DNA from 2 places in the Streptomyces sp. NPDC019396 genome. Region 2 is predicted to be linked to the other one. Evidence: predicted binding sites of a transcription regulator. Region 2 holds the regulator's gene; the other holds the start of a gene.
The links. Region 2 encodes HrcA, which represses chaperone genes, less so after heat shock. Its sites were predicted from a motif close to TTNGCACTCNGNNNNNCNGAGTGCNAA; they were not measured.
Positions count from the first base shown of each region.

Region 1: groES (co-chaperone GroES) is a predicted target of HrcA. The motif match lies at 1,410-1,436, and genes of this name have one in related genera.

Region 1 covers NZ_JBEYBS010000005.1:27,202-30,937, forward strand. Annotated here, with positions in the region: gene ABZ532_RS07145 (class I SAM-dependent methyltransferase) at 1-264, opposite strand, end outside; gene ABZ532_RS07150 (polysaccharide deacetylase family protein) at 383-1,291, shown strand; gene groES (co-chaperone GroES) at 1,583-1,891, shown strand; gene groL (chaperonin GroEL) at 1,993-3,621, shown strand; gene ABZ532_RS07165 (ester cyclase) at 3,721-3,736, opposite strand, start outside.
Region 2 covers NZ_JBEYBS010000003.1:97,852-101,587, forward strand. Annotated here, with positions in the region: gene ABZ532_RS04400 (nitronate monooxygenase) at 1-512, opposite strand, end outside; gene dnaJ (molecular chaperone DnaJ) at 634-1,767, opposite strand; gene hrcA (heat-inducible transcriptional repressor HrcA) at 1,768-2,784, opposite strand; gene ABZ532_RS04415 (MBL fold metallo-hydrolase) at 3,050-3,736, shown strand, end outside.

The sequences.
Region 1 (3,736 bases), on a different contig from region 2:
CACCGAGCGGCGGGTGGACTGCTCGACCCCGTTCGGCGTGAAGTACATCCGGTACGCGTCGTCGGCGCCGAACTTGGCCACCGCCCGCTGCCGCAGCCGCGCCTGGGTGAGCGCCGCCGAGACCAGCTCGGCCGGGTGCTCGCGGCGCAGCCGGGTCGCGACGGCGAGCTCCTGGGCGGGGTCGTGGTCCCGCAGGGCGGCCAGGAGGGTCTGCCCTTCGGCGCTGAGCAGCGGTCCGAGATGGGGGAAGGAGACGTCGTTCACCTGGTCATTGTCGGCCAGCCGGGGGATGGTGCGGCGTCGGGTGGCGGTGTCGGAGCGGTGTGGGCGCCCGGCGCTGACAGGATGCGCCGGTATGGGACTAGTACGACAAAACGCAAAAATGACGAAAGGCTGGCATCGTGGTTCACTCGTGCTGGCCGCGCTGATCGTCGCCGCGATCGGCGGCAACTGCGCCGTCGGCGGGAGCTGCGCGGGTATCGGCGCGCAGGGTCCCGGGTCCCACGGCCGGTACGGGGCCGCAGGCCCGGCGGGGGCGTACGGGGCGCCCGCGGGGCGCCTGGGGAAGCCGGCGACCGGTGCCCGGGCCGCGGCAGCCAGGCACTGGGGGCTCGACGAGCCACCGCTGGTCGCGCCGCGGCCGCCGGAGGAGAAGCCGGAGATCACCACACGCGAGGGCTTCGAGGTCCGCGACCCCGACGGCCTGCCGCCCGTGTTCACCACCGTGCCGACCACGGACCGGGTCGTCTTCCTCACGATCGACGACGGGGCCGAGAAGGACCCCGCGCTGCTGCGGATGATGAACGACCTGGAGATCCCGTACAGCGCCTTCCTCACCGACTACCTGGTCCGCGGCGACTACTCGTACTTCGGCCGGATGCGGGAACGCGGGGTGACGCTGAACAACCACACCCTCACCCACCCCTATCTGCGCGGTCGCCCCTACCGCTTCCAGCGCAGGGAGATCTGCGGTCAGCAGGCCCGGATCGAGGAGGAGTTCGGCGAGCGCCCCCGGCTCTTCCGGCCGCCTTACGGCGCCTACGACCGCAACACGCTGCGGGCCGCGAAGTCATGCGGAATCGAGGCCGTGCCGCTCTGGGCGGCTGAGGCCTTCCCGGACCACATGGAGTGGCGCGAGGCGGACCGGGATCTGCACCCCGGCGACATCATCCTCACGCACTTCCGGGGTGAGGCGGAGTGGGAGGCCCGGATGCCCGATCTGATCCGGAGGGTCATGAAGGTCATCACCGAGAGGGGGTACGCGGTGGCGCGGCTGGAGGATTACGTATAGCCGCGGACCGGACGAGGGCGGCGGCACACGCGGTGCGGAACACGGCCGGGAGTCCGGCCGTTGTCCTGACCGGGAGAGGCCCGGGGAGTGAACGGGAGCGACCGCCACACGGGGTTGATTGGCACTCCGCTTGACCGAGTGCTAATCGCAGTCATAGTCTCGGCTCTGGCACTCCCCACAGGAGAGTGCCAACACAGCGACGGGCAGGTCCGGCACCCGCGACGACGGATCCACCTGGTCGCCACCTCAGACAGTAAACCCCGTGAGATCTCCGAAGGGGGAGGTCGGATCGTGACGACCACCAGCTCCAAGGTTGCCATCAAGCCGCTCGAGGACCGCATTGTGGTCCAGCCGCTCGACGCCGAGCAGACCACGGCCTCTGGCCTGGTCATCCCGGACACTGCCAAGGAGAAGCCCCAGGAGGGCGTCGTCCTGGCCGTCGGCCCGGGCCGTTTCGAGAACGGCGAGCGCCTGCCGCTCGACGTCAAGACCGGCGACGTCGTGCTCTACAGCAAGTACGGCGGCACCGAGGTGAAGTACAACGGCGAGGAGTACCTCGTCCTCTCGGCCCGCGACGTGCTCGCGATCGTCGAGAAGTAATTCACCGGCAGTTTTGCATTGAGCCGCGCCCCTGGCCCCCGTGTCCTCAGTAGCCGGGTGGCCCGGGGCGCGGTTCGTTTTGAGAGGACTTGAGAAGCTCCATGGCGAAGATCCTGAAGTTCGACGAGGACGCCCGTCGCGCCCTTGAGCGCGGCGTCAACAAGCTTGCTGACACGGTCAAGGTGACGATCGGTCCCAAGGGCCGCAACGTCGTGATCGACAAGAAGTTCGGTGCCCCCACCATCACCAACGACGGCGTCACCATCGCCCGTGAGGTGGAGATCGAGGACCCGTACGAGAACCTCGGCGCCCAGCTGGTGAAGGAGGTGGCGACCAAGACCAACGACATCGCGGGTGACGGCACCACCACCGCCACCGTGCTCGCCCAGGCCCTGGTCCGCGAGGGTCTGCGCAACGTCGCCGCCGGTGCCTCCCCGGCCGCCCTGAAGAAGGGCATCGACGCCGCGGTCAAGGCCGTCTCCGACGAGCTGATCGCCACCGCGCGTCCGATCGAGGAGAAGTCCGACATCGCCGCCGTCGCCGCGCTGTCCGCCCAGGACCAGCAGGTCGGCGAGCTCATCGCCGAGGCGATGGACAAGGTCGGCAAGGACGGTGTCATCACCGTCGAGGAGTCCAACACCTTCGGTCTGGAGCTGGACTTCACCGAGGGCATGGCCTTCGACAAGGGCTACCTGTCGCCGTACATGGTGACCGACCCGGAGCGTATGGAGGCCGTCCTCGACGACCCGTACATCCTGATCCACCAGGGCAAGATCTCCGCGATCACGGACCTGCTGCCGCTGCTGGAGAAGATCATCCAGTCCGGTGGCTCCAAGCCGCTCCTGATCATCGCCGAGGACGTCGAGGGCGAGGCCCTGTCCACGCTCGTCGTCAACAAGATCCGCGGCACCTTCAACGCGGTCGCGGTCAAGGCCCCCGGCTTCGGTGACCGCCGCAAGGCGATGCTCCAGGACATGGCCACCCTCACCGGTGCCACCGTCATCGCCGAGGAGGTCGGCCTCAAGCTCGACCAGGCGGGTCTGGACGTGCTGGGCACCGCCCGCCGGGTCACCATCACCAAGGACGACACCACGGTCGTCGACGGCGGCGGCAAGAGCGGGGACGTGGCCGGCCGCGTCGCGCAGATCAAGGCCGAGATCGAGAGCACGGACTCCGACTGGGACCGCGAGAAGCTCCAGGAGCGCCTCGCGAAGCTGGCCGGCGGCGTGTGCGTGATCAAGGTCGGCGCCGCCACCGAGGTGGAGCTGAAGGAGAAGAAGCACCGTCTGGAGGACGCCATCTCCGCGACCCGCGCCGCGGTCGAGGAGGGCATCGTCTCCGGTGGTGGCTCCGCGCTGGTCCACGCCGTCAAGGTGCTCGAGGGCAACCTCGGCAAGGACGGCGACGAGGCCACCGGTGTCGCGGTCGTCCGCCGCGCCGCCGTGGAGCCGCTGCGCTGGATCGCCGAGAACGCCGGCCTCGAGGGCTACGTCATCACCGCGAAGGTGGCGGAGCTGGAGAAGGGCCAGGGCTTCAACGCCGCGACCGGCGAGTACGGCGACCTTGTGAAGGCCGGCGTCATCGACCCGGTCAAGGTCACCCGCTCCGCGCTGGAGAACGCCGCGTCGATCGCCTCCCTGCTGCTCACCACCGAGACCCTCGTGGTGGAGAAGAAGGAAGAGGAGCCGGCCGACGCGGGCCACGGCCACGGCCACGGCCACTCCCACTGAGCTGAACCGCTGAGCGGCCCCGCTGCTCAGTAGCGCATGAGCCCTCGCTCCCGCACGGGAGCGAGGGCTCATGCCGTAGGTACGTGCCCGTCTGTACGACTACATCTCCAGCACG
Region 2 (3,736 bases):
ACGCACAGGGCGTCGGCCCCCGCGAGTTGCGCGGCCTGCGCCTCGTCGACCGTGGTGACCGTGACGACGCTCAGGGTGCCGGCCCGCTTGAGCGCGGCGACGCTGGCCCTGGTGGGGCAGCCGAAGGTGAAGGACACCAGTGGTACGGGGTCGTCGCACAGGAGTGCCAGCTTGGCCTCATAGCCGTCGTCCCGTCCGCAGTCGGGATCGCCGAGCGGTGTCTCGTACCAGGTCGCCTCGCCCGCGAGCTGCTGCTGGTAGACGTCCACGGCGGCCGGATCGGCGTGCGCGGGCTGCGGCACGAAGAGATTGACCCCGAAAGGCTGCCTGGTGAGCCCTCGCAACTGCTTGATCTCCTGGTACATCCCGTCCGCGGTCTTGTAGCCGGCAGCGAGAAAGCCCAGGCCACCGGACTCGCACACGGCTGCCGCGAGATCCGGACAGGAAGCGCCGCCGGCCATGGGGGCCTGCACGATGGGGTAGCGGCAGAGACCCGAGAGCACAGTCGGCACGGAGGACATGCCCCGCATGGTGCCACGTCCCGGTGCCATGGCCGAATCCCGCGCCCATGAGCGATGGGGTCCTCAGCGGGAGGACCCCATCCCCGTACCTCTCAGCACTACTTCAGCGGCGTCAGCGGCCGTTGAACGCGTCCTTCAGCCGGGAGAACAGCCCCTGCTGGCCGGGCTGGAACTGCCCCGTGGGCCGCTCCTCGCCGCGCAGCTTCGCCAGCTCCCGCAGCAGCCTCTCCTGCTCCGGGTCCAGCTTCGACGGGGTCTGCACCTCGACGTGGACGATGAGGTCACCACGGCCACCGCCGCGCAGATGCGTCACACCGCGGCCGTGCAGCGGGATGGACTGCCCTGACTGGGTGCCGGGCCGGATGTCGACCTCCTCCATCCCGTCCAGGGTCTCCAGCGGCACCTTGGTGCCGAGGGCGCCCGCCGTCATCGGGATGGTCACCGTGCAGTGCAGGTCGTCACCGCGCCGCTGGAACATCGAGTGGGGCAGCTCGTGGATCTCCACGTACAGGTCACCGGCCGGACCGCCACCGGGGCCGACCTCGCCCTCGCCCGCGAGCTGGATACGGGTGCCGTTGTCGACACCGGCCGGGATCTTCACCGTCAGCGTGCGCCGGGAGCGCACCCGTCCGTCGCCCGCGCACTCCGGGCACGGGGTCGGGACGACAGTGCCGAAGCCCTGGCACTGCGGGCAGGGGCGCGAGGTCATGACCTGGCCCAGGAAGGACCGGGTGACCTGCGAGACCTCACCACGGCCGCGGCACATGTCACAGGTCTGCGCCGAGGTGCCGGGGGCGGCGCCCTCACCGGTACAGGTCGTACACACCACGGCGGTGTCGACCTGGATGTCCTTCGTGGTGCCGAAGGCCGACTCGCTGAGCTCGATCTCCAGCCGGATCATCGCGTCCTGGCCGCGCCGGGTGCGCGACCGCGGCCCGCGCTGGGACGCCGTGCCGAAGAACGCGTCCATGATGTCCGAGAAGTTGCCGAAGCCGCCCGCGCCGAAGCCTCCGGCGCCGCCGCCCGCGCTGGACAGGGGATCTCCGCCGAGGTCGTAGACCTGCTTCTTCTGCGGGTCGGAAAGCACCTCGTAGGCGGCGTTGATCTCCTTGAAGCGCTCCTGCGTCTTCGGGTCCGGGTTCACATCCGGGTGGAGTTCCCGCGCCAGCCGCCGGAAGGCCTTCTTGATCTCGTCCTGCGATGCGTCGCGGCGCACGCCTAGTACGGCGTAGTAGTCCGTGGCCACTTACGACTCCGCCAGGATCTGTCCGACGTAACGTGCCACTGCGCGTACCGCTCCCATCGTTCCGGGGTAGTCCATGCGGGTCGGTCCGACCACGCCGAGTTTGGCGACGGCTTCGTCGCCCGAACCGTAGCCGACAGCGACCACGGAAGTGGAGTTGAGGCCCTCGTGGGCGATCTCGTGCCCGATCCGGACCGTCATACCGGAGTCCTTCGCCTCACCGAGCAGCTTCAGCAGCACGACCTGCTCCTCAAGCGCCTCGAGGACGGGCCGGATGGTGAGCGGGAAGTCGTGCCCGAAGCGTGTCAGATTGGCGGTACCGCCGATCATCAGCCGCTCCTCGGTCTCTTCGACGAGGGTCTCGAGCAGCGTCGAGAGCACCGTCGACACCGTGCCGCGGTCCTCCGCTTCGAAGGAATCCGCGAGGTCCTGCACGAGCTGCGGCACATCGGTGAAGCGCCGGCCGACGACCCGGCTGTTCAGCCGCGCCCGCAGATCCGCGAGCGAGGTCTCGGAGAACGGCGCCGGGCAGTCCACGTGCCGCTGCTCCACCCGGCCCGTGTCGGTGATCAGCACCAGCATCAGGCGTGCGGGCGCGAGCGCCAGCAACTCCACATGCCGCACCGTCGAGCGGGTCAGGGACGGGTACTGGACCACGGCGACCTGCCTGGTCAGCTGCGCCAGCAGCCGCACCGTGCGGGCCACGACGTCATCGAGGTCCACGGCGCCGTCGAGGAAGTTCTGGATCGCCCGCCTTTCGGGGGACGACAGCGGCTTGACGCCGGCGAGCTTGTCCACGAACAGGCGGTAGCCCTTGTCCGTGGGGATCCGGCCGGCGCTGGTGTGGGGCTGGGCGATATAGCCCTCGTCCTCCAGCACCGCCATGTCGTTGCGCACGGTGGCGGGCGACACGCCGAGCCGGTGACGCTCGGTGAGCGCCTTGGAACCGACCGGCTCCTCAGTGCCCACATAGTCCTGGACGATGGCGCGCAGAACCTCCAGCCTGCGTTCGCTGAGCATCGTGCGCACCTCCAGCTGTGGTTCATCGGCGGATCGGTCGGTCGGTGTGATCTGGCACTCACCAGGGCGGAGTGCCAAAGCCCCCCGGCCAGTGTACGGCCGTGAGGTACACCCCGAGCAAGGGCGACCGGACGGCGAACACGTCACGGACCCTGCCACAGAGCTCGCGACGGAACATGTCGCGGGGCCCGTCGCCGGGACCAGCGGCAGCGCCCGCCACGGCAGCGCGTGGGGCTGTCGTCCCCTTACGGGATAGCGTCGCCTCATGGACGTCAGTTGGGAAGACTTCGGCTGGGAGCGCCTCGCCGACGGGGTCGGGCGGCGGCGGCTGCCCGTATGGGACGCGACAGCGGCCGTGGTGGTCGGGGATGACGCCGTACTCCTGTACGACACGGGTGCCACGCTGCGCGAAGGCGCCGAGCTGCGCACCCAGATCCAGTCCCTGCTCGGCGGCCGGCGTGTGACACATATCGCTCTCAGCCATCCGCACTTCGACCACGTGTTCGGCACGGCGGCGTTCTCAGGGGCACGGGTCTACGGCGCGGTCGGGACCGACCAGCTCATGGGGCTGGCACGGGAGCGGGACGCCCTGCGCGACGACGCCATCAGCCAGGGTGTGGCGCCCGCCGAGGCCACCCAGGCCGCGGACGTGCTGGTGGCGCCCCGGCATGTGGTCAGCGGTGAGTGGACCCTGGACCTCGGTGGCCGCCAGGTGCTGCTGGCCAACGTGGGGCCCGGTCACACCGGCCACGACCTCGTGGTGCTGGTGCCGGGCACGGCGGGCGGCCCCGGGGTCGTGCTCTGCGGTGACCTGGTCGAGGAGTCCGGCGAGCCCCAGGCCGGTCCGGACGCCATCCCCGCTCGCTGGCCCGCTGCCCTCGACAGGCTGCTGTCGCTGGGCGGGGACGACGCGCTCTACGTACCGGGACACGGGGCGGTCGTGGACGCGGCT